4 regions of the Psychrobacillus sp. FJAT-21963 genome follow, and region 4 is predicted to be linked to each of the others. Evidence: riboswitches for the same ligand, from Rfam matches in the RefSeq annotation. Region 4 holds a riboswitch; each other region holds the start of a gene.

What was found. A riboswitch is a leader RNA that binds a small molecule or an ion and turns the genes downstream of it on or off. The one in region 4 is predicted to bind S-adenosylmethionine.
Region 1: another riboswitch for S-adenosylmethionine. It lies ahead of AN959_RS01185 (M20 family metallopeptidase); the one in region 4 lies ahead of AN959_RS10515 (bifunctional homocysteine S-methyltransferase/methylenetetrahydrofolate reductase).
Region 2: another riboswitch for S-adenosylmethionine. It lies ahead of AN959_RS05485 (O-acetylhomoserine aminocarboxypropyltransferase/cysteine synthase family protein); the one in region 4 lies ahead of AN959_RS10515 (bifunctional homocysteine S-methyltransferase/methylenetetrahydrofolate reductase).
Region 3: another riboswitch for S-adenosylmethionine. It lies ahead of metA (homoserine O-succinyltransferase); the one in region 4 lies ahead of AN959_RS10515 (bifunctional homocysteine S-methyltransferase/methylenetetrahydrofolate reductase).

What each region holds. Positions count from the first base shown of each region.
Region 1 covers NZ_LJIY01000001.1:242,094-251,127, reverse strand. Annotated here, with positions in the region: gene AN959_RS01200 (S41 family peptidase) at 1-516, shown strand, start outside; gene AN959_RS01195 (PDZ domain-containing protein) at 592-1,764, shown strand; gene AN959_RS01190 (CsbA family protein) at 1,774-2,031, shown strand; gene AN959_RS01185 (M20 family metallopeptidase) at 2,238-3,473, opposite strand; SAM riboswitch class I at 3,583-3,689, opposite strand; gene AN959_RS01180 (AzlD domain-containing protein) at 3,765-4,073, opposite strand; gene AN959_RS01175 (AzlC family ABC transporter permease) at 4,078-4,806, opposite strand; gene AN959_RS01170 (TVP38/TMEM64 family protein) at 4,921-5,562, shown strand; gene lepB (signal peptidase I) at 5,555-6,106, shown strand; gene addB (helicase-exonuclease AddAB subunit AddB) at 6,683-9,034, shown strand, end outside.
Region 2 covers NZ_LJIY01000001.1:1,136,026-1,141,265, forward strand. Annotated here, with positions in the region: gene AN959_RS05480 (homoserine dehydrogenase) at 18-1,004, opposite strand; gene AN959_RS05485 (O-acetylhomoserine aminocarboxypropyltransferase/cysteine synthase family protein) at 1,133-2,425, opposite strand; SAM riboswitch class I at 2,593-2,707, opposite strand; gene AN959_RS05490 (glycerol-3-phosphate acyltransferase) at 2,845-3,486, shown strand; gene AN959_RS05495 (YdcF family protein) at 3,505-4,092, shown strand; gene AN959_RS05500 (GIY-YIG nuclease family protein) at 4,457-4,819, opposite strand; gene AN959_RS05505 (DUF2087 domain-containing protein) at 4,829-5,240, opposite strand, start outside.
Region 3 covers NZ_LJIY01000002.1:483,302-492,335, forward strand. Annotated here, with positions in the region: gene abc-f (ribosomal protection-like ABC-F family protein) at 1-994, shown strand, start outside; gene AN959_RS08235 (methyl-accepting chemotaxis protein) at 1,191-3,197, shown strand; SAM riboswitch class I at 3,267-3,375, shown strand; gene metA (homoserine O-succinyltransferase) at 3,454-4,362, shown strand; gene AN959_RS08245 (aldo/keto reductase) at 4,417-5,349, opposite strand; gene AN959_RS08250 (DUF1572 family protein) at 5,496-6,014, shown strand; gene AN959_RS08255 (alpha/beta hydrolase) at 6,014-6,658, shown strand; gene AN959_RS08260 (GrpB family protein) at 6,724-7,254, shown strand; gene AN959_RS08265 (histidine phosphatase family protein) at 7,267-7,893, shown strand; gene fosB (metallothiol transferase FosB) at 7,890-8,312, shown strand; gene AN959_RS08275 (HAD family hydrolase) at 8,342-9,010, shown strand; gene AN959_RS08280 (aspartate/glutamate racemase family protein) at 9,007-9,034, shown strand, end outside.
Region 4 covers NZ_LJIY01000003.1:172,338-181,371, forward strand. Annotated here, with positions in the region: gene kynU (kynureninase) at 1-938, shown strand, start outside; gene kynA (tryptophan 2,3-dioxygenase) at 953-1,807, shown strand; gene kynB (arylformamidase) at 1,820-2,446, shown strand; gene AN959_RS21045 (hypothetical protein) at 2,484-2,744, opposite strand; gene AN959_RS10490 (hypothetical protein) at 2,853-3,131, shown strand; gene AN959_RS10495 (bifunctional 2-polyprenyl-6-hydroxyphenol methylase/3-demethylubiquinol 3-O-methyltransferase UbiG) at 3,146-3,883, opposite strand; gene fabZ (3-hydroxyacyl-ACP dehydratase FabZ) at 3,906-4,331, opposite strand; gene AN959_RS10505 (protoporphyrinogen oxidase) at 4,524-5,909, shown strand; gene AN959_RS10510 (nuclease-related domain-containing protein) at 6,043-6,996, shown strand; SAM riboswitch class I at 7,236-7,340, shown strand; gene AN959_RS10515 (bifunctional homocysteine S-methyltransferase/methylenetetrahydrofolate reductase) at 7,416-9,034, shown strand, end outside.

The sequences.
Region 1 (9,034 bases), on a different contig from region 4:
GTATTAGCTGGTGCTTTAAAAGATAATAATCGTGCGATGATTGTTGGTGAAACAAGCTACGGGAAGGGAACTGTACAAGAATCTCATCCATTGTCAAATGGTGGAAAATTAAAAATCTCTACCCATAAATGGTTGACTCCTAAACAAGAATGGATTCACCATAAAGGAATTCAAGCTGATTTGGAGGTTGAGCCAGAGGAACTATATACAATGGATATTAAATATCCTCACGGAGAATTCCGAGTTGGAGATTTCGGAGAGGAAATAAAGTATGTTCAAAATGTACTAGGTGCTTTAGGATATAATATTGGACGCAAAGATGGTTATTTTGATGAAGATACGATGGATGGAGTAGAAAAGTATCGACAAGAGAGAAGTTTAGAGCCTAGTTCCGATATAGATGATGCACTATTCCAGTCTCTTTCTAAAACACTGATGGAATACAAAACTAGAAAAGAAAATGATAAGCAGCTACAAATGGGTATCAGTTATTTGGTTCATGAAATGAAAAAATAAGATTATTCCAAAATCCTATACGCAAAGGCCTCCTCGTTTGTTACAATAATAGAACGAGTATTGTAATAGAGGGGGATGCGTATCGTGGAAGAAATAATTATCGAATTGGCGAAAGGAATTGGACGTTTTTTCCTTCACCCAGCAATTTATATTACGCTTCTTTTCTCCATATTAATTGGTTATTTTCGTGTCAAGAGAGAGAGAAAGCATTTCCGTACTAGAATTCTATGGGGGTGGACTGAAGCCAAGCATTTATTTGATGGTTATGTTTGGGCAATTATTCTTTCCATTATCAGTGTAGGGATAGGACTAGTCGTACCAAATTCTTGGTTATTTGTTTATAGCGCATGGATGATCTTGTTTGTTTTATTATTTATGTACCAGCTTGGTTCTGCAATTTATGCAATGGCATTAGGAGCTGTTACGTTATATATTATGAATCTGTATGATTGGTCATTTAATATTCTTCCGTGGAATTTAACTGGTATGGATTTTTTCCAAAAATCTATCGTGACCATCGCAGTCTTAGCAGGGTTACTATTAATCATAGAAGGAATTCTTATACAAAAACACGGAGCACAAAATGCTTCTCCTAAACTAGTAAAAACACCAAGAGGAATTGAAGCAATTGAATATGTTACAAAACGGCTGTGGATACTACCTATTTTATTAGTCATTCCAGGTGATGCGATTTCTTCCTATATTCCATATTGGCCGCAATTTACACTTGGAGAATCGACATTCTCATTGGTTTTATTTCCATTTGTTATAGGATTTCAGCAAAAGAGCAGAAAAACACTCGCTGTAGAATTTTTCCCTAGCCTTGGAAAAAAAGTTTGGCAATTAGGAATTATCGTGGCTGTAGTAGCGGCAGTTGGTTATTTTATGCCGTTAGTAAGTGGACTTGCATTAATTCTCGGAGCCATCACAAGATTAGTCATTTCTTACATAGCTTATAAAAAAGAAATGTCAGGAACGTTTGCTATCTCCCCCCAATCGGACGGTGTTATGATAGCCGGAGTCCTTGCTGACTCACCAGCAGAGAAAATGGGTCTATTAATCGGTGAGAAAATTGTCAAAGTAAACGGACAAAAAGTAACAAATGAACAAGAGTTTTATGAAGCAGTTCAAATAAATGCTGCACATTGTCGCTTAGAAGTACTAGATATTAGCGGAGAACTTCGTTTACGCCAACATATTTTGTTTAGACATGATCACTATCGTCTAGGCTTAATATTAGTAAGATAGGAGATGACTATGGAAACTTTATCAATATCAACTCAAGTTACATTAGCCATTTTTACTCCAGCATTACTTGTTATTCTTTTTACACGTGTTACCTTTAATCATTATGTGGCATTATTATTGACTGTTGCTCTATTTGCCGCTTCTGTCTATGCTGGTTACACGCATAGATGGTGGATTTATATTATTGATGCAGCATCGTTGACTTTAGGTTTTTGGTATGCAACACATATGAAAAGTCGAGACAAAAAGAAAAAATCCACCTCTTAAGAAGAGGTGGATTTTTTCTTTTGGAATGTATTGTCTTTCATTGAATTGTTTTATTTTCATCTGGTGTTTTCAGGCTCCAGTAGTGAAAAGAGCAACTCATCCAGCGGAAGCTTATGCGTATTGTATAGCAAACGCATATCCGACTAATCTTTATGTTGTCGAAACACACTTCATAATCCGAAAGATAAAGAATATAAATTACAATATTAATCTTTCAAATCGCAAACGCCCATACCATCTGCTTTTGCTTTACGAGCTAAGGATGCATTAAATTCTTTTCTGATTTGATGAAGTAGTTTTGCATCTGTTAATATTCGATAACCGGTTGTAGCTAAGACTTTAGCTCCCTTGATTAGTGCTTCATCCGCAGCTTTAGATTTGGCAGCTTCACGGAATTCTATTGTATGGGCGACTAAATCATCTGGTCCAATTTTAATGGATGGTCTTGCAGTTGGTACTACGTAGCTAATATTTCCAGCATCCGTAGAGTCATTGTAATGTTTACTTTCTGTGTATACGACTTCTCCAATAGCTTCAAATTCCGAATGAATAACCTCATCTAACACTGAATTTACTACAAAATCTTGCACCTCATTTTGAAAACGTTCGATTTTTACAGAAGTTCCTGTTACAAGTGTTGCTCCGTTAGCAAGGAATCGAACTTTTTCGGAGATTTCCTCTGTTTTTTTCCAATTCTTTGCGCTGACATGAATACGAGCAGAGGCAAAGAAAGGGATAATGTTCGGTGAGTCACCTCCATGTGTAATAATTCCATGTATGCTAATATCAGATGGTAATTGTGAACGAAGCGCATGGATTCCGTTGAAAAACTGAACGACAGCTTCCAATGCATTTATTGTTTTATTAGAAGCTGCTGTTGGGTGAGTAGCTTGTCCAATAAAATGAAAATCTAATGATTCCAGAGCAAGTGTTTCGCAACTTAAAGTAGTTTTGCTTGAAGGGCTAATTATTAAAGCCACATCTACATCTTCTAGATAACCGAGCCTTACAAAGTTTCCTTTTGAACTTCCTTTTGATCCACCTTCTGCTGCGGGAGTACCAAGGACGATTATTCTTCCACCGGTTTCGTTCAGCATTTCTGCTAGAGAGATGCTAGCAGCCACACTTGCCGTACCAATAATGTTATGTCCGTCGGCATGTCCAATTGAAGGTAAAGCGTCGTATTCTGCTAAAAAAGCAACAGTAGGTCCCTCGATACCGCTATCCTTAATCGCATAGAAAGACGTTTCATGCCCTGCTATTCCTTTTTCGACTTGAAAATTTGCACTTTCTAATAAATCAATTAGCGTAGAACTAGCAAAAAATTCTTCGTTTCCGATCTCAGGGTTTTCATGTATTTGATGACTTATTTGAATATATACATTCTTGTTGTCTTCTATTAATTTATGGAGATAGTCTCTTTTTTCTACTAGGAAACTCACTTATATCTGCTCCTTTTACATTTATTATTCATAACAAAAAAGAACCCTCCTAATCTTATCTTGTATGATAAGAAAAAGAGAGCTCTTCGTATGATCGAAAAACCTTCTTTTCTCATCTTTCAAGCATAAATTGCTTGCAGGAATTGGCACAGTTTTCATTCTGAATCTGCTGCCGAAACGTCATTGGGCCTGTCCCTCAGTTTCTCTCGATAAGAAAGTGATATTTTTATGTAAATTTTATAAGAACTAATTCCAATATTAAGTAATTTATTCCTAGCAGTCAAGTAGTATTTAAAAGATAAGACTATATACAGCTAAAACACCAATTGTTACTAATACTACAACCATTACATTTGAAAAAATAATGGCAAGTGCGAATGCCACAATGGCTCCAATAATTCCAAATAATAGATTACCTTCTTGAACATATAAAATAGCTGGGAAAATTAATGCTCCTAATACTGCAAATGGAATATTACGTAATACTCCTGAAACAACAGGAGGTAATTCTTTGCCTTCTAAAAAAGTTAAGGGAAATGCTCGCGGAATATAGGTAACAATAGCCATTCCTAATAGCATCCACCAATACCATGCTTCCATTCCATTATGCTCCTTTCGCTAAGTTTTTTCCTCGTAGTCTAGTCCTCTTTTGATGATTGGCATATATAATTTCTACAAAAATAGAGGATGCTAGGGTAGCGACTAAAATAGCCCATCCTGTCGATAATAATTCTGTCCAGTAAAAAAATCCGTTTATAATAGCTGCAATGAGGGCCAGCATGACTACTTTGCGGTTTCCTCGCATAGAGGGTACTAGAAGACCAACGAACATTGCATATAGAGCAATCGACATGGCCGCTTGTAAAAATGCTGGTAGATTGGCACCTATAACATGTCCAACCGCTGTAAATACAACCCAACTACCATATGCGATAAGCGCAACACCAAATGCAAAAGAAGTATGTATTTTTTCATCTTTTTGAGTTGCTAATACGGAAAAAGATTCATCTGTAATCCCAAATGCATATATTCCTTTGACCCATCTTTTTTCACTATGCATCTTTTCATTGAGTGCAGCCGTCATTAAAAAGTGTCGAATGTTCACGACAAATGTATTTAAAACGATTAAAATAGGATCAACACCTTTTGCTATAAGCGTCAGTGACATATACTGAGCAGCGCCGGCGTAAACAAAAATACTCATTGCTGTTGCTTCAATAATGGAAAGTCCAGTGGTTTTTGCCAATAAACCAAATGTTAATGCAACTGGAAAATAGCCGATAGCAATACTCGTACCGGCTTTTAAACCCTTTACGAATGAATTATTATTCATGTCGAATTTCACCACCTTCAATTATGATAGTGAACAAATTATACTATATCTATAAAGTTTTATATAGTTGAAAATTGGGAAGAGTATAAATATACATAGAAGAGGAGAGTTACCATGCCAAGTTGGTTATCATTCGAAACTTTATCTAATTTAACACAAGATTACCGAGCACTTGGACCACTATTTGGGCTATTACTACCTTTTCTTGAAGCATTTTTGCCGTTTCTACCTTTAGTAGTTTTTATCGTGGCGAATGTGACTGCCTACGGAATTTTGTTTGGATTTTTATTATCTTGGGCAGGTTCGGTTGCAGGTGCTTATACTGTATTTTTAGTTATTAGAAAATACGGACGAGCTAGAGTTTTAGGTTTTATTACAAGGCATGAAAAGATTCAAAAATTAATATTATGGGTAGAGAGAAACGGTTTCGGACCATTATTTTTACTTATTTGTTTTCCATTTACACCCTCCGCACTTGTGAATATAGTTGCGGGTCTATCTAATATGAAAAAAAATACGTATTTATGGACAGTTGTCTTAGGGAAACTAATTATGATATTAGTGGTAAGCTTTATTGGTTCCGATATTAAAGCGCTCATTACACAACCCTTAAGAACAGCAATAATGATTGGAATAATGGTTATACTATGGTTTGTTGGAAAAGCTGTGGAGAAAAAAATTGATAAAAAAGTAGATGCAGATTTTAAATCAATTCGCGATGAAAGACGAAATAAAAAGGAGAAAAGATTTGAGTAATACACAAAAAGAATTGCTGGAATGGTTAGTGGCCATTTTCATTGGAATTTTAGTAGTATTTATTGTTCGTTCTTTCATTTTAACGAACTATGAAGTAGTCGGGGAATCAATGATGCCTACACTTCATGACAAAGATAAAGTATTTGTGAGTAAGCTTTCTGATATAGACCGCATGGATATTGTGATCTTTCATAGCGACCAAAAAGAAGACTATGTAAAACGTGTCATTGGTTTACCAGGTGATACTATCAAGTATGAAAATGATAAATTGTACGTAAATAATAAAAAAGTAGAAGAAAAATTTCTTGCGTCTTATCCTGCATATCAGAATCCGGAAGAAAATTTTACCGAAGACTTCGATTTAGAAGAGTTGACTGGAAGTAATAAAGTTCCTTCAAACAAGTTATTTGTGTTAGGAGATAATCGGATATCCAGTTTAGATAGTCGTTATTTCCAATTTATAGATCAAGAAGAAGTCATTGGAGAAGTAAAAATAAGATATTGGCCGTTTTCCAGAGCAACTTTAAATTTTGACTCCGAATAATTTCACACTCTACTGTATGTTTTGTACAATAGTAGTAAGAGATTATTCGGTTTTTTTAATTTTCTAAGCGGTAAGAAATTTTTTTTATTATTTTAGACTCTGTTAATAATTACTGATTATTTTTAACCAATTGAAATCTTTGAACAGATACATCAACAACTATTGGCATTCACGCTGGCCGCACGTCCGCATGAGCCGCTGTATGCTCAAGGCGCATACATCTGTCTCATACGGCACGTCATGCGGCTGGCAAGGCGTGAATGCCAGTGACCCCTATTGAAAAAGTCGAAGTCTATTCTATAATAAATTGTTTTGAATGCAGCTCCTGATTACTTCTTACTGTTTAGAAAAAACTTTTAAGATGTGCGCCTTACAAGCCGCAGGAGCGCGAAGAAGGAGACCCCGTAAGGGACGTGGGAGCTACGAAGGAGCAACTCATCCTACGGAGGCTCATGCGTAGCGTGCGGCAAGCGTACAATCCGTGTCTCTGCAATATAAGATTTTGAAACACATTCTATTTAGCACATCATAAATCATTAACAACTACAGCCTTATTTAAAGAAAGAAGGTGCACTTATGTCTTTACGAATTGTAACTGGACGAACTGGTTCGGGTAAAACAAAGTTTATGCAACAAGAAATCATTGATATATTACAAAAGGATTCTATCGGAGAACCATTATTTTATATAGTGCCGGACCAAATGTCTTTTTCTAGTGAATATTCACTTGCAGCTGATTCAGGACTTCCAGGGTTAATACGTGCACAAGTAACGACTTTTAAACGATTAGCTTGGCGAGTACTACAAGAAACTGGTGGAATCGCAAAAGAGGAAATTAGCGGATTTGGTTATCGTATGCTAATTCGCAGTTTACTAGAGGAAAATAAAGAACAATTTAAGTTGTTTAACCGTGCAGCTACAAAAAGAGGATTTACCGATCAAATTGAGGTGCTTTTAAAGGAATTCAACCGTTATTGTTTAAATTATGACACAATGTCTAATGTGTTAAATGATTTAGAAAATGTACAAGCACCTCAAACATTGATTGATAAATCATCAGACCTAGTCATGTTGCTTGAACTTATGGAGCAAAAGTTAGGCACGAGCTATATTGACGGAGAAGGATACTTGATGTTGCTAGCGCAAAAAATTAAAGATTCTTCGCTTCTCGCAACCTCCGAAATTTATATTGATGGATTCACTTCGTTTACTCCTAGGGAACTAGAAATAATCCAAGAGCTGATGAAAAAAACAAAACGTCTTACGATTGCTTTACCAATGGAGTCACTAGCTGATGCTCTTGATGAGCAATCCTTGTTTTTCCAACCGGCTAATACTTGTCAAAAGTTGTTAGATATCGCAAACAAAGAAAATGTAGAAATTGAACCGACAGAGCACCAAACAGAACAAAAACGTTTTGAAACGGTAGAATTAGCCCATTTAGAAGCAAATTTTGACCAGCTTCCTCCACAAGTAATAGGGACAGAAGGAAATCTTCATGTAATAGAAGCTGCAAATCGACGAGCAGAGGTTCATGCCATTGCGAGGAATATTCGTGTTCTCATGCAGCAAAATGATGTTCGATATAAAGAGATGGCTATTCTACATAGAGATTCGGAAACTTATGAGGGACTAATAGAAACTATTTTTGCTCAATATGATATTCCGGTTTTTATTAGTCGTAAGAAACCAATGCTACACCATCCACTTATTGAACTTAGTAGATCTGCCTTGGAAATAATTCGCTCGGATTGGAAATATGAGTCTATGTTTAGAGCGATTAAAACTGATTTATTTTTCCCTTTAAATGCTTCTAAAAGGGAATGGAGAGAGCGAGCAGATCGATTAGAGAATTTCGTCTTATCTTTTGGAATATACGGAGATAGATGGTTTGATGAAAAACGCTGGATTTATAAAAAGTATCGAGGTCTTGAATTTTATTCAAAAGTACAAACAGATGAAGAATTAAGTACTCAAGCAGATATTCATGCTGTGAGAGATATAGTGGTTAATCCTTTGAAGGTTCTTTCCGAACAATTGACAGTTAGTAATACCGGCATCGATATTGCTACAGCTTTATATACTTTTATGGAGACATTACAAGTTTACGATAAATTACAAGTATTAAAGCAGGCAGAAGAGGAAGAAGGTCAATTATTGCTTGCTACAGAACATGAGCAGGCGTGGAATGAATGGGTGGATGTGTTAGACCAATTCGTTTTAATGTTCGGAGAAAAAGAGATGTCACTGGAGGAGGCCTCCAAAATATTAGATGAAGGCTTTGATCAATTAGCCTTTTCAAGGATACCTCCTACCTTAGATCAAGTAGTCGTTGCAAGTGTTGACATAGGACGAGTTGTGAATATGAAGGCTACCTTTGTTATCGGTGTAAACGATGGGATCTATCCAAAACGTATGGATCATGAAGGACTACTTTCCGATATGGATCGGGAGTGGTTTAATCATATCGGATTTGAACTTGCACCAAGTTCTAAAATGCGCTTGCTAGATGAAAATTACTTAGTCTACAAAGCTTTTACTGGAGCATCCAACTATTTATTTGTATCGTATCCAATAGCAGATAGCGAAGGAAAGGCATTGCTTCCTTCCATGTATATTAAGAAGCTTCAGCAAATGATTGATAATCTTGAGATAGAGTTAGCAGTTATGGATCCAAGTGATTCAACGAATGCTGTTGTTGATCTATCAACCATTAGTCATCCACGTACTACGTTACCGTATGTTGTCATGCAGTTGCGTGAAGCACTGAATACAGGCAAGTTATCGGAAGTTTGGCAAGCAGTGTATAGCTATTATATGGATGATCCGTATTGGTCTAAACTAATGAAACGAATAACACGGCCTATGATACATGGGAATAAAACCGAAAGACTTTCACAGGATATGACATCTGCTCTTTATGGAGAA
Region 2 (5,240 bases), on a different contig from region 4:
CCTAATCATGAGATACTTTAAATGGTAATCATAAAGCCTGCACGTTTGCCGATAATCTCTGCATAATCTTCTACCATGACACTTGCAGTTGGGTACATACCTGCTCCAGGACCAACTAGTGTAAGTGTACCGATATAGTTTGTATCTAAGGAAACAGCGTTGTTTACACCCTCAATAGCATATAACGGGTGGTCAGGACCAACAAGTTGTGGTCCTACAGAAGCGAAAAGCTCTCCATTTTCGTCTTGCTCAATTTCTGCTACATGGCGATAACGAAATCCCTCTGCCTTTGCTTTTTTCACGTCCTCTAATGAAATCTCGTTAATACCAACTACACGTACATCATCCCAGTTTGGTTGTTTTCTAAATGCAAGTGCACTAAGAATCATCAACTTACGGAATGCATCTTGACCAGAAATATCATTATATGGATCTGCTTCAGCATAGCCTAGAGCTTGCGCTTCTTGTAGAGCATCATCGAACTGACATTCATTTAAACGCATTTGTGTCAAAATATAGTTAGATGTTCCATTTAAAATACCTTGAATTTTCTTTACTGAGTTCACTTGTAGTAAATTTTTAAGTGTTTTAATTACTGGAACGCCACCAGCTGTTGTAGCTTCATATCCGATAAATACGCCTCGTGACTTAGCACGTTCATGAAGTTGAATACTATATTTAGAGAACATCACTTTATTCGCCGTTATCACATGACATCCCTTATCAATCGCTCTACATAAATAGCTATAAGCTGGTTCCTCGTTCACAATCGCTTCAAACACTACTTGAAGACCTGGAATATTAATAATATCCTCGAAATCGTCTGTTACTAGAATACCAGGCGTTTCAGGTCTTTCTTTTGCCAAATTGTTAATTAAAATCGCACTAATTTCAATATCTAAGCCTAATGATTTTTTTAATTCTTCTCTTTTTTCATTCACAATGTGATAAATTCCTTGGCCGACTGTTCCGAAACCTAGAATTGCTGCTTTTATTTTTGCCATACTTTCTCCTCCAAATGAATTTGCACAATTGAGCTTCCACATTCATATTTAATAAAATCTCTTTCGTAAAATTACGATTGACTATTTTACATATTGTAGACTATTTTAGCCCAATTAACAACAAAATTCTATCTAGAGAGGACATTTGTTTTTCCTACAAGTACTTTATCAAGTGCATTTTGTAAATCCTCTACTGCCTCTAGACCAACAGACAAGCGGATTAAGTCCTCAGTAACACCTGATTTCACTAAGTCTTCAGGAGTTAATTGTTGATGAGTCGTAGAAGCAGGATGAATAATTAATGATTTCGCATCTCCTACGTTTGCTACATGCGACCAAATTTCAATATTATCTATAATATGTCTACCCGCTTCTTTTCCACCCTTTACGCCAAAAGTTAAGATAGAGCCGAAGCCATTGTGTAAATATTTATGTGCAAGTTCATGGGAAGGATGATTTTCCAGGCCTAAATAATTTACCCATTCTACCCCTTCATGGTTTGATAAATAATCTGCAATTTTTAGTGCATTTTCGTTGTGCTTTGGCACACGAAGATGAAGGGTTTCTAAACCTTGTAAAAAAGAAAATGCTGCTTCAGGGCTTAACGAAGGCCCAAAATCTCGAAGCAATTGAACACGTAGTTTTATGGCAAACGCTACGTTCGGAACATCAATACCGTATCGTAGTCCGTGATAGGTTACATCTGGTTCAGTAAAACCAGGGAATTTCTCGGAATTCCAGTCAAAGTTACCACCATCTACAACTACTCCCCCAATTGTTGTTCCATGACCGCCAATCCATTTAGTAGCTGAATGGATAACTATGTGAGCACCGTGTTTAATCGGGTTAGCACCATATGGGCTTGCAAATGTATTATCTACCAACAATGGAACACCGACTTCATTTGCAATTGCTGAAACTTTCTCCACGTCTAGCACATTCAAGCTCGGATTTCCAATAATTTCAGCAAAGAACCCTTTTGTTTTATCCGTTACTGCTGCTCGAAAATTCTCTGGATCAGTAGAATCTACAAATTTTACGTGAATTCCATAACGAGGCAATGTATGTGCGAATAAATTAAATGTACCACCATATAAGTTTTCCGCTGCAATGATTTCATCGCCTGCTCCCGCAATATTCAAAATGGAAAATGCAATTGCCGCCATACCAGAAGAAAGTGCAACAGCAGCCGTTCCTCCTTCAAGTAGAGCAACGCGTTGTTCAAAAACATCTACAGTAGGATTAGTTATACGTGAATAAATATTGCCAGACTCTTTTAATGCAAATAAATCTTGGGCATGGTTTGTATCACGAAATACAAAAGAAGTTGTTTTGTGAATTGGCACTGCTCGTGAACCTGTAACTGGATCTGGTTGCTGACCACCGTGTAAAAGAAGTGTTTCTGGTTGGAAATTTGTCATTTTGAATTCCTCCTAAATAATAGTTTTAGATGGACGCATATGGAGGCGGGAGAGGATTTTGAGAAATACGAAAGCACTTATGTTTAGCCGGAAAACGTATCGTTAATCGGACAAACAACAAAAACCCCTCTTCTTTAAGAAGAGGGGTGCGGTTTCGCATATTCCTCCTCTTATCTTCCAAATTCGCTCGTGAATTTGTAGGATTTAGCACCTTTCCAAGTATAAAACTTGTTGGTTGCCGGGCATCGTAGGGCCTAGTCCCTCCGCCACTCTTGATAAGAGTATTAGATTAGTATTCCATCTTGTTACACAGTATAAGACTCTATTAATCTTTACGTCAAGTACTTTTTATAAAAATTCTGAAACTTCTTTTAGGCTTGTACGTTTAATGTATGGGGGTTACTTTTGGAGGTGTTGTAATGGTAATATGGATTATTTGTATTTCAGTAGTTAGTTATTTAATTGGTTCCATTCATGGTTCAAAGATTGCTCAGTTTTTTAGTGGAATCAATATTAAAGCAGAAGGACTTAAAAACTCAGGTGCTTCTAATGCAGCCATTGTGCTTGGAATGAAATACGGAATACTCGTAGCTTTTATCGATATAATAAAAGGTGTATTGGTTATTACTGGAACACGATTTTTTACGCAGCAATATGGTAACTTTTCAGTATTAGAACAGGATGCACTTCTTTACTTAGCGGGGGCTGCTGTCATTTTAGGTCACAACTTTCCCATTTTCACAGGATTTAAGGGAGGAAAAGGGACAGCTTCTGTAATCGGCATACTTTTTGCAATTTATTGGCCTTTAGGATTGATCGGACTTTTATTATTAATTGGCACAACTTTTTTAACGGACTATTTATTAATTGGAGTATTTGTTTTTTATTTTGTTTTTTTAGGCGAGGCTATATGGTTTTCAGAAGGATATATACCAATTGCAATTGCAAGCTTTTTATTCGTGATGGCACTCATATTGCATATCGAAAACTTTCGTCGTTTAGCTCGTAAGGAAGAGATGAGAATTTCTACTTTTATAAAAAGAAAAAAACCTTCTTTATAAAGAAATGAGTGAATTGGAATGTCTAAAAAAATGAGGTGGATTGTGCTTATCCCTTTATTTGTTCTCGCTTCCAGCGGAGTTGGATTGTGGATGCTAACTAGCAAATGGATGGATGAAGGATTAAACCCTAAAGCTGACGGTTCCAACGATTACGCCATTGTCCTTGGTGCAAAAGTAAAAGAAGGTAATATTCCTTCGCTTGCATTAAAATTCAGATTGGAATCAGCACTTGCGTATGCAAACGAATATCCTCATGTCACCCTGGTACTTTCTGGAGGACAAGGAGACGATGAAGATATTGAGGAAGCGGTCGTAATGAAAAATTTTCTTTTGGAGAATGGGATAGCAGAAGAGAGGCTAATCATTGAAGATCAGTCGACATCTACTTATGAAAACTTGTTGTTTTCTAAAGAGCTTTTGCCAGATAACGTAAAGTCTATAACGATCATTACGAGTGACTATCACCTACAGCGAGCAAAAATACTTGCCAAAAAGCTAGAATGGAAAACGGACGTGGTAGCAGCACAGACCCCCGAAGTGGTAGAAGCGAAAGTACGCTTACGTGAGCGCGCCGCACTTTTAAAGACCTATATTGTTGGGAAATAACTCCGAATCCCTCGGAGTTATTTTTTATATCTGCAACAATTACAAATACATCTTGAAATACGAGTTCCTTGTTTACAGCCCTACTTCCTGGTTAGAAATGCATTGTCTCCCCACTTGTTACGAATCCATGTATCTACTTTATAGCCATGTCAAATCACTTCTAGTGTTACATCAAACATTATGTTTTAGCTATATAATCTAAATGTAGCTGTACTATATGCAATCAAGTCACCTTGCATAGCTAGATAATGTATTATATTTTCTATAAAAGAATTTTTCATCCAAAACCAAAGATTATATATGTAAAGTAATTTCTCCAAATATAATTAAAAGGCTTCCTCGTTTATTAGGAAGCCTTTCTGGGTCACTCTTTCTTCGTATGATACCCTTTAGTGCCAAATGGTTGTAATTGCTCCATCCATTTGTTTAAAAGTTTTTCTAGTTCTTTCTTTTCGTCTACGTATTGATTTTCTGATGTTTTCAGCGTCTCTACTTGTTCAATTTCAAACGCATCTTTGCCAAATTGTTGCCATTCTTCTTGAAGTATTCTATTTGTATGTGTCCCTGTTTCTAGAGTAAACTTCGTGCCATTTAACGTCTTGAAGTTTCGTGTGGATCCAACGAATTTTTTACCGTTTTGTTTATTCGTTATGACATAAATTCCACCTTCAATCTTTACTTCTTTATATACTTGTTTCAGTTCCATTTTACGATCCAATTTCCCCACTCCTCGTATTTATTTTTTCACCCAGTACTCACTGCCGTCATCTTTTCTATCTAAAAACCCATATTCTATTAAGTAACGTCTTAATGTGACATAGTCAGCATATACATTTTTTAGTACCTCATTTATCTCTTTTTCTTTATATACTCGCTCTAAGTCAAATCGTTGTATGATCACCCTAAGAGTTGCCAGTTTTTGTTTTTCTTTTTTCGGAAATTTTATGAGAGGACCATCTATACCTTTAGAAAAAAACTTCTTTTCTATCTCTTCTTGCTCTTCTTTCGTAATGTTATATCGTTCGTCCACCATCGTTGCAGTCTTATGAAGCGGCAAAAAGGTTGGTGCATGACTGTCTTTTTCCTTTAACAACTCCATCATCGTTATAAAGATTTTTGCTTGGCGTTCTTTTTCCTTCAATACAAAT
Region 3 (9,034 bases), on a different contig from region 4:
TCGGCAAGCTAGGAACATGGAACGTGCATTGGAAAGAATGGAAAAACTGAGAAAACCAATTATCGACCCTAAAAAGATGAGTTTATCATTCGAAGCTGCATCTAGAAGTGGAAAAGAAGTTGTCATAATGGATAACGTTTCTAAATCATTTGGCAATAAGGTTTTGCTTCATAAATCAAATTTGTATGTGTATTGGAAAGAAAGAGTTGCGATCGTTGGTAGAAATGGAACTGGAAAATCAACAATTTTACGATTATTGCTAGGAGAAACTTTGGCTGATGAAGGAAATGCTAGAATAGGTAGTAATGTTAGGATCGGATTTCTTTCACAACACTTTGAAATATTGAATCCAAAAGAACGTTTAATAGATGTATTTAGAAGTGAAGTGAGTGTTGTTGAAGCAGAAGCACGGCATATTTTAGCTAAGTTTATGTTTTATGGTCCTGATGTCTTTAAACGAGTTGGGGATTTAAGTGGAGGAGAACGTATGCGTCTTCGTCTTGCTCAACTAATGCACCAAGATATAAATTTGTTGATATTAGATGAACCAACAAACCATTTAGATATTGAATCGAGAGAAGTATTGGAAGATGCTCTAGAAGATTTTCAAGGAACTATTCTATGCGTTTCTCATGATCGATACTTTTTAAATAAGTTATTTCATCGTACAGTTTGGCTCGATTCAGGAAATATGACAACTTTTGAAGGGCCTTATAATTGGGCTCGAGGGAAATGGAACGAGCTACTAGTAAAACAGGAGTCAATCAACACAGCAGAATACGTTGAAAAGGTAAGAACTTATAAAAGTAGAGATAAAAAAGAAAAATCAACAGAAGAACAAATTTTAGAATTGGAAAACGTACTAAGTAAACTAAAGAAAGAAAAGGATATTCAGAAGGACTGGAATGATTATGAAAAATTATTATTGTCGATTGACGAGAAGGAACAAAAACTTGAAAAATTAATAGAGATCTGGTTGGAGAGACAAGAATGAAAATATTCATGATTATCAAGTCCGCTTAACTCCAAATAAATGTGTGATAGTTCCTATAAAATTAATAATTTAATATTAACTTTCTCGTTTTTAGCCGATATAATCAGAAAGATATACTATGTCCTAGTTTTTGAAATAGTAAATTTATCCTTATTAAGGCGATTATATCTTTAAAAAAACAGAAAGTAGATGAAATATGAAAATTTCTATCAAATGGAAAATTATTATTACTGTAATGATTTTAATTGTAATTAGTATGTCTGCATTAAGTTTCATAAGTACTTTTACGATTAAAGACAAAACGGAAGAAAGTTTAACTGATCAAAGTCATGTATTAGTGAACGAAATGTCCTCTTCCATTCAAAATTATCTCAGTGTCTATGAAAAGGGTATTATACAAATATCCACTACAAAGGAAGTGGTGGATTTTCAAACGGAATCTAGTATTTCAGATGCAATCATTGCTTCACAGCTAGAGAAACAATTAGATTCTAAATTTACTGAGTTTACAACGTTGTACGACGCGGTTGCTTCCGTTTACTATGCATTACCGAACAAGCATATTGAAATAATACCTGAAGCTGATTTAGGGAAAGATTTCGACGCAACAACTAGAGATTGGTATAAAAATGCGGTAGCCAATAAAGATGATTTTAGTTGGTCCAAACCTTATTTAGATGCTGCAACGGGAGAATATGCAATTTCTGGTGCAAAAGCAGTACTTAAGAATGGTCAAGTTGTTGGAGTTGTCGGCATTGATATATTACTTTCGAAGTTAACAGAAACAATTTCATCTAATGAGTTAGGATTTGAAGGTTTTCCGATTATCGTGGAGAACGACGGCACAGCAATTGTCCATCCTACCATGTTTGGTGAAAATTTGTCCGAATATGCTTATATTAATAAAATATTTTCTAGTTCTTTAAATGAAGGAGTAGTCACAGATACTTCCGAAGGACTTTCAACGGTTACTGTATTTACGACAATACCTGATTTGAACTGGAAGCTAGGTGCAGTATACGAGCAAGAAAAAGTTAATCAAACAGCTGATAGTATTCGAAATCTCATTTTATTTATTACTGCTGCTATATTAGTGCTGATGTTTATTGTGCTATATTACACTACCCATCACACTTTAAAACCGATAGATCAATTAAAAAAACTAATGGATTCGGTTGCAGAAGGAGATTTGACTGTTCACGCGAACGTAAAGTCATCCGATGAAATTGGACAATTAGCTAAAAATTTCAATAAAATGACTGAGAGCATGCATGAAATTATTCAAGTAGTAAAAGAATCTGCAAGTAATGTTCAAGTAAGTTCTGAAAGTCTTAGTGCAGTTGCAGAGGAAACAACTGCATCATCAGAACAAGTATCCGTAGCTGTGGGTGAAATAGCTGAAGGTGCTTCAAAATCTGCTGAAGATGCGGAAGAAGTAACAGATAGCTCTTCACATTTAAGTAATCAAATTAATTTAATTAATGAAAAATCGCTTGTAATGACTGATATTGCTACGAAAGCAAATAAAATGAATGCAAATGGCCAAAAACAAATGAGTGAACTTAAATCATCCTTTAACAATTGGGAGTCCAATTTAAAGTCTATGTCTGATGTAGTCGATACTTTAGAAAACAAAGTAAAAGCCATTGGAGGGGTTATGGAAACCATCATGGAGATTTCTGCTCAAACAAATCTACTTGCATTAAATGCAAGTATAGAAGCAGCAAGAGCTGGTGAGCATGGAAAAGGTTTTGCGGTAGTAGCAGAGGAAGTAAGAAAGCTTGCTGAGCAATCAGCCAGAGCGACTGAAGATGTTAAAAAGACTATTACTGAATTACAGAAAGAATCAGTTTTAGTAAGCCAACAAATGACTGAAACTAGGGAAACTTTCCGTATACAAGGGGCAGTAGTTACTGATACGGAAATAACATTTAGTGAAATCTCAAATTTAATGGAGAATATGCAATCCTCTATTGATGAGGTTTCCAACGAAATTAACCAAGTTTTTAAATACAAAGAACAAGTAGTTGAAACGATTCAAATGATGGCAGCGACTTCTCAACAAACTGCTGCTGCATGCGAGGAAGTTAGTGCATCTTCAGATGAACAGCTTCGGGCAATCCAATCCGTTGCAGATGCTTCTGAAACATTAACAGAACTTAGCGATAAATTAGCAGAAGCAGTGAATCGTTTTAAAGTATAATATTCCATTGCTTAAATGTTCAGAAAATGATAGTATATAAAATAATGTAGTAGAATAACAAATAATATACTCTTATCAAGAGAAGCAGAGGGAAATGGCCCTGTGAAGCTTCAGCAACCTCTGACACATGTCAGAAAGGTGCTAACTCCTACAAGATATCAATCTTGAAAGATAAGAACTGAGAGCATTTGCTTACCCTCTTTTCTTATTTATTAGAAGAGAGGGTTTTTATTTTTACGGAAAAGAGGAGAAATGTATGCCAATTAAGATTCCCAAACAATTGCCAGCAGCTGAATTGCTGAAGAAAGAAAAGATTTTTATCATGGACGAGGAGCGCGCAATTGCTCAGGATATCCGTCCTCTAAACATAATTATATTAAATCTAATGCCAGAAAAAGAAAAAACGGAATTACAACTACTAAGACTATTAGGTAATACACCATTACAAGTGAATGTTACATTTATGAATACTGCTACACATGAATCCAAAAATGTTAGTAAAACGCATCTAGACACTTTCTATACTACTTTTGAAGAGATTAAACTTCGCAAATATGATGGGATGATTATTACTGGAGCACCAATTGAACATTTGAATTTTGAAGATGTAAATTATTGGAGTGAGATGACAGAAATAATGGATTGGTCGAAAACAAACGTCACTTCTGTCTTACATATATGTTGGGGTGCACAAGCTGCACTTTATCATCATTATGGAATTGGTAAATTTGAATTGTCTAAGAAATGCTTTGGTGTATTTTCTCACCGTTTATCCGATCCAACTGTGAATTTAGTCCGTGGTTTCAATGACGAGTTTTATGCGCCCGTTTCTCGTTATACTTCTGTTTCATATGATGAAATAATAACTGATTCCAGACTTAATCTGCTTTCAAATTCTGAAGATGCAGGGGTATTCCTTGTAATATCAAATGACGAAAAGCATATCATGATTACTGGTCATTTAGAATATGATGCAACAACTTTAGCGGAAGAATATGCTCGGGATGTGAATAAAGGTATTGAAATCGATGTTCCTGAAAATTATTTTCCTAATAATGATCCTTCGACACAACCATTAAATTCTTGGCGTTCGCATACTCATTTATTGTTTTCTAATTGGTTAAATTATTATGTCTATCAAGAAACGCCATACGAATGGGAATAATTCAGAAGAGGCTGAGAAAGATTTTTCTTTCGTTCAGCCTCTTGTTCTATTTATTTAATGAAATATTTGGTCAATTCTATCTATTTCTTGTTTAGTTAATTGAACATCTACAGTTTTCAAATTATCTATAACTTGTTCAGGTTTTTTAGCCCCTGGAATAATAACATCAATATTTTCTTTCGTTAAATACCATGCAAGCACAATATTAGAAACACCTACATTTTTATCATTAGCAATTTGGCGAAGCTGCTCTACCTTATCTAAGTTGTTAATATATGTTTCTCCTTGGAATAACGGATTTTTTGTGAGACCTTCTCTAAAAGTACTGCCTTTATCATACTTACCTGTTAATAAGCCCGAAGCAAGCGGAAAATAAGGAATAAAGGAAATATTACGTTCATTTGTATATGGAAGCAAATCCTTTTCTGCATCGCGTTTTAATAAATTATATCCAGATTGAAGAACTTCAATATAACCATCTTGGTTACCTTCTTTTAACTGTTCTAAAGTAAAGTTGGATACTCCAATTGCACGGATTTTTCCTTCATCCTTTAAACGTTGAAGAGTACCAACTGCTTCAGCTTTTGGTGTGTTTTCATCGGGAAAATGAATATAGAATAAATCAATATAGTCCGTTTGAAGTCGTTTTAAACTGTTTTCCACAGTTTCTCTTAAAAATGCAGGTGAGTTGTCAATGACTACTGTTTCACCGGTCATTTTATGAGCGCCCTTAGTAGCAAGAATTATTTCACTACGTTTCTTCGTTTCTTTTAATACTTCCCCAATTAACTCTTCTGATCTTCCGATGCCGTAAATAAAGGCAGTATCTAGAAAACTAATTCCATGATTAAGTGCTGTATGCATAATGTCTTTTCCGGTTTCATCATTTAAATTCGGAAATAAATTATGGCCACCAACTGCATTTGTTCCAAGTCCAACGGGATTTACAAATAATCCGGTTTTACCAATTTCTACTTTTTTACTCATAGTAGTAAAAACAACTCCTCTTCTATATATTCTAGTATAATATTACCAATAATGACCTTTTACTCAAAGAATTTTGGTTTATTAAAAGAAATGGGGAAGGAGATTCATAATATTTATTGAACTATGTTTTAAAGGAGATGATTAGATTGTCAAATTCAACTAATTTTCATGCTGACTTTATTCGAAATATACGGTCAAAATTGGAGGAATTGAAAAGTGATACAAAGAAAGCGATCATGCAAATGGAGGAAGAATCCATTTTTTGGTCACCAAACGAACAATCAAATAGTGTAGATGTACTGGTGAAGCATATGAGTGGAAACTTAATTTCTCGTTGGACAGACTTTTTATCAACTGATGGAGAAAAAAAAGACAGAGATCGTGATAGTGAATTCGAAAGTACGATAGAATCACGGGAAGAGTTGCTTAAAGTGTGGGAAAATGGGTGTAATGCATTTTTCAAAGCGATAGACAGTATAGAAGAAAAACACTTACTTCAAACTATTTATATTCGCAATAAACCACATACTGTTTTGGAAGCAATCATTCGGAGTATTACACATATTTCAATTCATGTGGGACAGGTAATATATATAGCCAAACAAGTTACACCAGAAGACAAGTGGACTACTTTGTCGATACCTAAAAGAAAGGATAAGAAGTAATGAATTCAAATTTTACTTATATTCATAGTTCTCCACAAATTTTAGATGAGAATAAAAAATATCCAGCATTATTTTTATTGCATGGAATGGGAAGTAATGAAAACGATTTGGTTGGACTCGTTTCTAACTTAAAGGAGAAATGCCATATATTTAGTATACGTGGGCCAATTTCTCAATCACCTGGATATGCCTTTTTCACGATAGAGGGTCTCGGAAAACCTCATCGTGCAGTCTTTGATCAGGTAGTACAAGATCTTCAGTCATTTATCGAAGAAATAACTAATAATCATTCGATTGATTCAAATAAGCTCTTCCTTCTTGGTTTTAGCCAAGGTGCTATATTGACTCAATCATTAGCATTAGTAATGGGTGATAAAATAAAAGGAATTGTTGCACTAAGTGGCTATATTCCGTTGTTTGTGAAAGATGAGTATACACATCAACCAGTAAATAAATTAAATGCATTTATATCTCATGGCGAATTTGATAATATGCTTCCATTTGAATGGGGAACTGCTAGTAGAGACTATTTCTTAGAAAAGGGAGCAAGTGTTACCTTTAAGAACTATCCTGTTTCACATGGTGTTGCACCAGAAAATCAAAGAGATTTAGTTACCTTTTTAGACGAACTATTAGTAAAATAAAGGATTATCCTCCCCTCTTGAAGAATATGTAAGAGGGGTAATTTTATGAAAAAGGAGAGTTTTTCATGAGGCTAGGATTATCTAAAGATGAAGTAAAATTAAATAATTATACGAGTGAATGGAATATAGAATTTAATAGAGTTAAAGAAGAGATCATGTTGGTAACTAAATTGGAAACAAAACGGATCGAACATATTGGTAGTACGGCAATTAAAGATATGGTGGCAAAACCAATCATCGATATTTTAATCGGCATTGAAGATACAAAACATATAGATAACAACATGATGAAAGCTCTCCAGAGTATTGGTTTTCTTCCATTGCGAGTGGAAAGGCCGGGAGAAATTGTATTAGCAAAATTTATAGATGATACATACAAAGTAAAAACACATTATATCCATTTAGTCGATTACGACAAAGAGCTTTGGAAAAACCTAATTTTTTTTAGAGACTACTTAAATACAATAGATGAGGCAAGAGATGAATATAAAAAGTTAAAAGTAGCTTTAGCTGAAAGAAAAAGTATAAATATAACAACGTATACAAATTTAAAAGAACCTTTTGTGAAAGGTATATTTTCTCTACGTACAAATTAAGAGGTGAAAATTATGATTACAAATTTATATTTTGTTAGACATGCGCACTCTACATATACGACTAATGAACTTGAAAGACCACTATCAGTCAGAGGTAAAGAAGACTCAAAGTTAGTAACCGAACGATTAAAGCTAGAAAACATTGACTTTGTCATTTCTAGCCCATATAAACGGGCGATTCAAACAGTTGAAGGTATTTCCGAGTACCTTGGCTGTAACATTGAGATTAATAAAGATTTTAGAGAACGCACTTTGTCTTTACTTCCTGTAGAAGATTTTAATAAGGCTATAACAAAAGTATGGTCAAACCCTGATTTCTTTTTTGATGGTGGTGAGTCGAATAAAAAAGCACAACAAAGAGGGATTACAGCAACCATGCAAGTTCTAGATGAATACAAAGGAAAAAATGTTGTTATCGGCACACATGGTAACATCATGGTTTTGATCATGAACTTCTTTGATCAGCAATATGATTTTCATTTTTGGAAGATGCTCGCTATGCCAGACATATATAGGCTATCTTTTTATGAGAATCACTTAATAGAAGTTAGAAGAATAGATGAGAATAAAAAGAACTCGTTAAATACCGGATACACAATTTATAAACCTATAGAAATTAAAAACGAGGGGAAGAAATGAAGATTAAAGGCTTAAATCATTTTTTGTTTTCTGTATCCAATTTAGAGCAATCAATCAAATTTTATCAAGATGTATTTGATGCAAGGCTATTGGTGAAAGGAAAAAGTACCGCTTATTTTGATTTAAGTGGAATGTGGCTTGCATTAAATGAAGAAAAGAATGTACCACGAAATGAAATTAATGAGTCCTATACACATATTGCTTTTACAATAGAGGAAGCCGACTTTGAGAATACACACGTAAGATTAATGGAGTTGGGAGTAAATATACTTGTAGGACGAGAAAGAGATAAAAGAGACAAGAAGTCTATTTATTTCACTGATCTAGACGGTCATAAATTCGAATTTCATACCGGTACATTACAAGACAGAATGGAGTACTACAGACTTGAAAAACAGCATATGGAATTTAATGATTAAATAATATAAACCATAAGGAGATTGTTAAAATGAAAGCCATTATTTTTGATTTTGACGGAACGCTAGCGAATACATTGCCAATTTGTTACTACTCTTTTCAGAGTGTTTTTCAAGAGTTTGATAATAAAGAATTATCTTCAGAAGAAATAAAAGCTATGTTTGGTCCTTCTGAAACTGGAATCATTAGAGAAAACCTTATAAATAATAACAAAGAGAAGGCAATTGAGAAGTATTATGAAAGCTATTTAGAAAAACATCACCATTTTGTAGAAAGTAACATAGAAATAGAAGATTTACTAATTTATATAAAAGGGTTGGGTATAAAGCTTGGAATCGTTACAGGTAAAGCAAAGAGAAGTTTAGATATTTCATTAAAAGCGCTCCAAATGGAGGAACTATTCGATGTAATAATAACAGGAGATGATGTACAATTCCCAAAACCACATCCAGAGGGAGTAAATAAGGCATTGTCCATTCTAAACGTTCAAAAAGAGGAAGCGGTATTTATCGGAGATAGCGAGGCTGATATTTTAGCTGGCGTTCAAGCAGGAATTGTTACAATTGGAGTACAATGGTTAGAAAATTATAAAGCAGATGATTTTATTACAAAACCAAATCAGATATTCACTAAAATTATGGATTTCAAACATTCTCTCAAGAATCTAAATTACAGCATGTATTCAGGAGAGTTAAAATGAAATTAGCATGTTTACACGCACATC
Region 4 (9,034 bases):
ATCCCCATGGAAAACGGACTAAAATATTGGTGGATGAATTGAACTTCCCTTCTGATTTGTATGCCATTAGTAGTCAGTTATCGTTGCATGGATATAACCCAGAAGAACATATGAAGTTCGTGAAAAGCCATGATGGGAATACTCTACTAGAAGAAGACATAATAGAATCGATGACAGACGATATAGCTCTAATCGTGTTACCAAGTGTGCTGTATCGGAGTGGACAAATATTAAATTTGAAAGCGCTTACTAAAGCTGCGCACGAACGAAATATTATCATTGGATTTGATCTATGTCACTCTATTGGATCTCTCCCTCACAATTTGGATGATTGGGATGTAGACTTTGCGTTTTGGTGTAATTATAAGCATTTAAATGGAGGACCAGGTGCAGTTGGGGGATTGTTCGTGAATCAGAAGCATTTTGGAAAGAGACCTGGACTCGCAGGTTGGTTCGGCTCCCATAAAGAGAAGCAGTTTGACCTGGCAATAGAAATGTCACCGTCATCAAATGCAGGTGCATATCAAATTGGGACACCGAATATATTAAGTGCTGCCCCATTATATGGTTCGTTACAAATGTTTGCGGAGGTCGGTATAGATGCTATTCGTAGCAAGTCATTAACTCTAACTGATTATATGATGTTTTTAATAAAGGAAGAGTTAAAGGATTTTCAATTTAACATTGCCAATCCAGTCGACCATGAGCGTAGAGGGGGACATATTTATCTTGTTCATAAAGAGGCAGCTCGCATTTGTAAGGCATTAAAAGATCATCGGGTTATTCCTGATTTCCGCTCGCCAAATGGCATCCGTCTAGCACCAGTTGCATTGTATAACTCTTTTGAAGATGTGTGGAACACTGTACAGATTTTGAAGAAGATCATGACAGAAGAAACGTATAAAAAGTACGAAAACAAGCGAGATGTTGTTGCATAAAAAGGAGGACTTATATGCCAAAGGATATTTCGAAGCTGCATGAAAAGCTGGATGGTGAAAAAGGTATTCATACGGACTTTCGGGATGATATGACCTATGGAGATTATTTGCAGCTCGATACGATTTTATCCAGTCAAAAACGATTGTCCGGTCATCATGATGAAATGTTATTTATTATTATTCATCAAGTAAGTGAGCTTTGGATGAAGTTGATCTTACATGAATTGACTAGTGCCATTCAAGCGATACAAGAAGATAAGATGCAAGCCGCCTTTAAAATGCTGGCTCGAGTAACAAAGATTCAAACACAGATTATTCAAGCTTGGGATGTGCTCTCGACATTAACACCAGCTGAGTATTTAGAGTTTCGCGATAAACTCGGTAAAGCATCAGGTTTTCAATCCTTTCAGTACCGACAAATTGAATTTGCACTCGGTTATAAAACAAAGTTTATTCTAAAAATTTATGAGAAGGATTCAAAGTTATACAATGAGCTCGAAAAAGCATATCATTCACCTAGCATTTATGATGTGGCAATTCAAGCATTAGAAAAAGCTGGGTTCAATTTGAACCCAGCTGCTGTAAATCGAGATTATTCCGTTACATATGGAGGAGACGAGACAGTAGCAGAGGCATGGAAAGAAGTATATCAAAACGTGGACCAGTATTGGGATTTGTACCAATTAGCAGAAAAACTAGTGGATATAGAAGATTGGTTACAGCAATGGCGCTTCCGACATATGAAAACGGTAGAACGTATTATTGGTTTTAAAACTGGAACCGGTGGATCCTCGGGAGTAAATTATTTACGTAAAGTGTTAGATCATCGTTTTTTCCCAGAGCTCTGGGATTTAAGAACAAGTTTATAAGGGGTGATGGCAATGGAGAAACGCTGGATAGACATCTCACAGTCGTTTTCAAATAATATTGGTACTTGGCCAGGAGATACACCTTTTCAGTTTGAGCTAGCTTTCTCGAAGGAACAGACAGGTTCAGTTAATATTGGTCGTTTCACAACAAGTATGCATACTGGGACACATGCGGATGCACCCTATCACTTTGACAATGACGCACCTACGATTGAGCAGTTAGACATCCATATTTATATTGGTCGTGCCAAAGTAGTTGACGTCACAGGGTTGGAATCAATTGGTCGAGATGAATTGCAGTCATTTGAGTTAGAAGGGGTAGAACGCTTACTATTAAAAACTACCAAACATGTTAATGTGGAGCAATTTCCAACTAGTATTATGGTATTAAAAGAGGATATTGGTGCATTCTTGCAGGAGAAAGGAATTATTTTAATTGGCGTCGATTGTCCTTCTGTTGATGCATTAGACGATAAAGAATTACGTGTGCACCATGCACTTTATCGTCATGGTGTTCATATTCTAGAAAATTTATTTTTACAAGATGTCACTCCAGGAGATTATGAACTGATTGCCTTGCCTCTAAAGATTCAAGGAGCCGATGGCAGTCCAGTCCGAGCCGTGCTGAGACAGATATAATGGAAAGAAGGATAGAGATACTCTATCCTTTTCTATTTTACAAAATTGCGAATACCGATAGAAAGACGCATATAATTGCTAAAATAAATAGAATAGAAGAATTGAACTTACTTCTTCTCAATTTAAAACCGTATGCACCAAAAAAGATAGCAGCAGCTAATTTGGATAAGCTTTCGTAATAATAATTAGATGAAAAAAATGAACTGCTAAAAATAATCGTACTTAGCAATGTTATAGAGATTAATAGCTTAAACCACATAGGCTCGTTTAGGAATTGCTTAAAATAAAATTTAACCATTGTATACCCGTATGACTCCTCTCCAATATCTATTGTTCTAGTATACTAATGAAACTTTTTTCTTATCCCTCCGTATATGATATATAGATTTTAGAGGAGGCAATAGAAATGGCTTTAAGTTTTTTCTGGATAGGTGTAGGGCTTGCAGCACTAGGCTACTTTATAGGGGATGGATTAAAGAACTTTAAAAACCCGAAAGGATCCGGATACCCTACTCTCATAAATGAAAAGGATTTGCCGATATATTTTGGGTTGAGTAAAGAAGAAATACAGGAATTGCTCAGAAAATATCCAAATGCACCAAAAATAGAGTTAAACGGAACTACGTATTTTCCCTATCATCAATTTTTAGAATGGCTATCTTCAAACGATATTTATAAGAACTAGAGTGTGTTGTTATTTCAAACACACTCATATACATCAAACATGCTACCAATTCCATAACCGTCTTTTACTTCGTGTAGAATAATTTGATTAAATCCGTTTGACTTAAGAATATTTTCAAATTCTCCTAGTTCGTAAAGACGGATAGGGAAATCCATTAGTTCTGTTTTTTCTAATTGTTCATCTTTTACTAATTGGTACTTCAACTTAATTTTTAGCATCTTGCTTTCTGAATCATAATGCTCCTGCTTATATTCCACAATGTCTCCGATGTCATACTGCTTTCGATTTGTTTCCCTCCATTCGGGGAGATCATTAAATTTCCCTCTGTTTGTCATAATCGTTAAAAGTAACTTACCGTCTTCTGTTAACATAGATTTCATATTTGCAAGACTATCAGCTACTAAATGATCAGGCAAAAGGGAAAACGAACCAAAAGGAATAATGATTAAATCATATTTGTTAGGACTTTGAAATTCCTCTATTTTTCCAAGAGTTACTGATGGTTTCAGATTTACCTTTTTACCTTTTTCCTTACAAACTTTTAGCATTTCTTCTGAAATATCAAATCCTTCAATATCGATTCCTCTTCGCAGAAAAGGAAGTAGCATTCTTCCATTACCACACATTGGTTCTAATACTTTCATGTTCTTATCCTTCACAAAAGATAGATAAAACTCGAGTTCTTTCCCGTCTGCAAATGACTTATCACTTTCGTAAATTTGTGTACACAGCTCTCCGTAATAGTCGTTCATTTAATTTCCCCTTTATATATTGCTAATTCCCGAATGCAAAAATTAACTCTGATTCACATACTAATTCACCATCGACCGTAGCAATTCCTTTTCCTTTGCCAATAGGTCCTTTTAGGCGAGTAATTTCAACTTCCAATCGTAGCTGATCTCCTGGTTTGACCTGCTTTTTAAAACGGCAATTATCAATGCCTGCTAAAAGCCCTAATCTTCCTTCATTCCCCTCTTTCGTTAGCATTACTACTGCACTTACTTGAGCTAAAGCTTCTACAATTAATACTCCTGGCATGACAGGGTAACTTGGAAAGTGTCCATTGAAAAATTCTTCATTTGCTGTCACGTTTTTAATGCCAACTGCTCGTTTTCCTTCATCCAATTCCAATATCTTATCCACTAATAGAAAGGGATAGCGGTGTCTTATTACATCCATGATTTTTTGTGTGTCTAACATAAAAAAACCTCCAATCTAATTAAATTTTATCACTTGGTGTTAGTAGTTGATACTATAATTTTCTCCTGCAATTTTGACGAAACGGTAAACTTTTATTGGAATAGGGGAAGAATAGTGAGGTAAGTCATACCAAGTATTTTTAAAAGCGATTATACTAGGAGTACGAGTAATTTCGAACTAGGAGTGAGTATCTTGAAAAAAGTAGTTGTGGTTGGTGGAGGAATTACAGGACTTTCTACGATGCATTATTTACAAAGACTTAAGATAGAAAAAGCATTAGATGTAGATTTGGTTTTAGTGGAAGCACATGATTATTTGGGTGGTAAAATTCATTCGGTAAGTGCAGATAGCTTTATAATGGAAACTGGTGCGGATTCAATCGTTGCACGTAACGAAGGGGTCTTACCTCTAGTAGAAGAGCTAAAACTGCAAGAAGAGCTCGTTTATAATGAAACAGGTATTTCCTATATATATACGAACAATGAATTACATGCAATCCCTGCAGATACGGTATTTGGAATTCCAACAAGTGAAGAATCTTTAGAAAGTAGTACGTTGGTTTCAGATGAAGGTAAGGAAGAAGCATTGAAAGATCTTGATTCCCCTAACGAAAACTTTACGAAAGAGAGTTCTGTCGGCTCATTTTTAGAGCATTTCTTAGGGAAAGAATTAGTGGAGAAACAAATTGCTCCCGTGTTGTCCGGAGTGTATTCGGGGAGATTAGATGATCTCACTATTTCTTCCACATTACCTTATTTGATTGACTATAAAAACGAATATGGCAGCATCATTAAAGGATTAGAAGCGCATAAAGAACAGTTCGCAGCAGCTGCAAATAAAAAATTCATCTCGTTTAAAGGTGGACTTTCTACTTTAATCGATCGCTTGGAGGAAGAATTGAGCGAATGTACGATTTTAAAGGGAGTACATACGGAGAAAGTAACTAAATCAGAAGCGGGCTACGAGGTTTTATTAGAAAATGGAAAAACAATAGAAGCGGATTTTGTTGTTTTGACTACTCCGCATGATGTGACTCAGCGAATTTTGCAAGAACAAGATTTAGATGTGGATTTCAATAAATTGAAGAATTCCTCATTAATTAGTATTTATCTTGGTTTTGATATTCCAGATGAACAGCTACCAGCTGATGGAACTGGGTTTATCGTTTCGGAAAACAGTGACGTGAAATGTAATGCTTGTACTTGGACTAGCCGAAAATGGAAGCATACATCTGCAAACGGTAATTTACTTGTACGAATGTTTTACAAAAGCTCCAATCCAGTTTTTGAAAGCATGAAGCATATGAGTGAAGAAGAGCTAGTGGAAGTAGCTTTACAAGATATTGACAAGAGCCTGAAACTAAACGGCAAGCCTCAAGTTGTGGAAGTAACTAAATGGAACGATTTAATGCCAAACTATCATATGGAACATGGAGAAGCGATAAAATCATTGAATCAGAAATTATCATCTATGCTTCCAAATGTAGTACTTGCTGGATGCTCGTATTATGGAGTAGGTATTGGCGCTTGCATTAAAAATGGTAAGGAAACGGCGGAAATGATTGCAGCGAGAATTTAATTTAAGGAGTAATTCCCGGACCAAAATTTAATTTTGGTCCTTTTTTTATTGTAGGAATGAAATTGATGGTGTTTTAGAGTAATTTACAAATTTTGTATATATGATACGATGCGATTGGGGGTGTTTAAATTAAATGATTGTAAAAACTCGAGCGCATGAATTTAGCTATATTGCTTTGAAGTCATTAGATAGACGTTTACCGAAAATACACGACATGAAAGAGTTGATTCACTCTAAAATGCACATGGCGAAGGCTGGAATATACGGGGAAGAAAGAATGGATGGGGTTTTTCAGAAGTATTCTTTTCCGTTCCAATACTTGGTGTTTCAAGATGTGAGCTTGGAATCGTACGGCAAGTTTCAAATAGATACGGTATTTTTGACGCAGTACTTTGCGGTGGTATTAGAGAGTAAAAATATAAGTGGAAGTTTGCGGTTTAAGCAAAATCCTTCCCAGCTTGAGCGAGAGAATGAAGAGGGTAAAGTCGATGTATTTGAGAGTCCAGAAGTACAGATTGAACGGAATATTTATTTACTGGAAGATTGGTTAAGATTGCAAGGTGTGAGTATTCCTGTTCATGGTGTCATCGTGTTGACGAATTCAAGGGTGAAGGTGGTAGAGCCATCTATCAATTATCCAACGATACTTTATTCGACGATTCCCGTATTTTTGCGGAATATGACTCGAGAGAAAGTATGCCTGAAAGTGCCAGCAATGCATGAATTAGCAAAGAAAATGGTTGCTTGTCATCAAGTGTACTTTCCATTTCCACTGTGCAGTCGATGGAGCATTAATCCAAATGATTTGCTGACCGGGGTCTATTGTGAAAAGTGTGAGACGCATGGGATGACGAAAAAGAAAAACGGCTGGAACTGTTTAAGGTGTGGTCACGTAGATCGCTTGGCGCATGAAAAGGCGATGCGTGATTGGTTTATGCTAATCGGGGATAGTATTAATAATCGGCAATGTAGATATTTTCTTAAATTGGATTCTTATCAGGCCGCATCTCGCATATTAAATTCTATGGGGCTATCGAGAGAGGGTCCATCTAAACGTAACACAATTTATAAGTGGAATTGGTCTTAAATTGATGAATCGGATGATAAAGAGTGAAAATCGGATAATAAGTCGAGATAATCGGATAATAACAAGTGAAAATCGGATAATAAGTCGAGATAATCGGATAATAACACATGATAATCGGATAATAACCGCCAAATATCGGATAATAAAAACAATCTTAAGATGCAAGAAAATTCAATCTACGTCTTGACGCTTTAGTTGAATAAAGGTACGATAAGTCTAATAAAAAATTGAATATTGAATTCTTATCAAGAGAAGCTGAGGGACTGGCCCTGTGAAGCTTCAGCAACCAGCCGTTTGGTCAGGTGCTAATTCCAGCAGATGCTTATGTGTCTGATAGATGAGAAGGGACGAATTTTACATACTCGTAAAGCCTTCTTTTCATGGAAGGCTTTTTTTTATTTTAGAGAGGATGAATGTGAATGGGTTTATTAGAGAAGCTGCAAACGAATGTTTTGACTGCTGACGGAGCGATGGGGACGCTGCTTTATTCATATGGAATTGATTATTGTAACGAAGAATTAAACATCCAGAAGCCTGAGATTATTGAGAAAATTCACCAGGACTATATAGTTGCAGGCGCGGATATCATTCAGACGAATACGTATGGTGCAAATGCGATTAAACTGGCGCGGTACGGACTAGAAAATCAAATGAAAGAAATCAATGAAGCGGCGATCCAAATCGCAAAAAGAGCAGCTGCCCCTGGTGGTCAATTTGTGCTTGGTACGATTGGTGGTATACGCGGTATTCGGAAGAGTGATGCGACTATTGATGAAATTATCGCAACGGTTAATCAACAAGCTACCCAACTACTATCAGGAAATCCAGATGGATTATTACTAGAAACGTACTATGATTTTGAAGAGCTTTCCGCAACGGTTACGCATCTAAGAAAGCTGACAGATACACCGATCATTGCACAAGTATCGATGCATGAGCCAGGTATCTTGCAAAACGGTTTATCGCTAAATGATGCATTACATCAACTAGAGGCATTAGGAGCAAGTATTGTAGGAGTCAATTGTCGACTTGGTCCTCATCATACAATTCAAGCGTTCGAAGGGGTGACTCTAACAGAAAAAGCATTTCTATCAGCTTATCCAAATGCAAGTTTACTTGATGTAGAGGATGGCCGTATTGTTTACGAATCTGAGGCAGATTATTTTGGAAAAGCAGCGTTATACCTTCGCGAAGCAGGAGTTCGTTTAATAGGCGGTTGCTGTGGGACAACACCAAAACATATTGAAGCCGTGAAAAAAAGAATTGGAACTCTACCACCAATTACAAATAAAATCGTAACGCCTAGAAAGCCAATAATCATTCAGGAAGCAGAACCAACTGTCAATCAACCACTACATGAAAAAGCAAAAACCGAAAGAACAATCATCGTGGAACTAGATACGCCACGCCATTTAGACACTACTACTTTTATGGAAGGTGCAGAGAAGCTGAATGCAGCTGGAATTGATGCAGTAACGATGGCAGATAACTCACTTGCATCTCCTCGTATTAGCAATATGGCTATGGGCTCGATGTTAAAATTGCAAAATAATATTCGTCCTCTAGCTCATATTACATGTCGTGACCGCAATTTGATTGGCTTACAATCACATTTAATGGGTCTGGATGCACTTGGAATTCATGATATATTGGCTGTTACAGGTGATCCTACCAAAATAGGAGATTTTCCTGGAGCAACCAGTGTATATGACGTATCAAGTTTAGAGTTACTCCAATTAATAAAACAGCTAAATGAAGGTGTTTCATTCTCAGGAAAATCACTTCGAAAAAAAGCCAACTTCTCTGTGGCAGCTGCCTTTAATCCCAACGTTCGCGTACTGGATCGTGCTGTTAAAAGACTAGAGAAGAAAATAGAGTGTGGAGCTGATTATTTCATTACCCAGCCCGTTTATTCGAAAGAAAAAATGGAGGAAATCTATGAAGCGACGAAACACTTGTCCTCTCCTATTTTCCTTGGGATTATGCCACTTACAAATAGTCGTAATTCTGAGTTCCTGCACAATGAAGTACCAGGTAT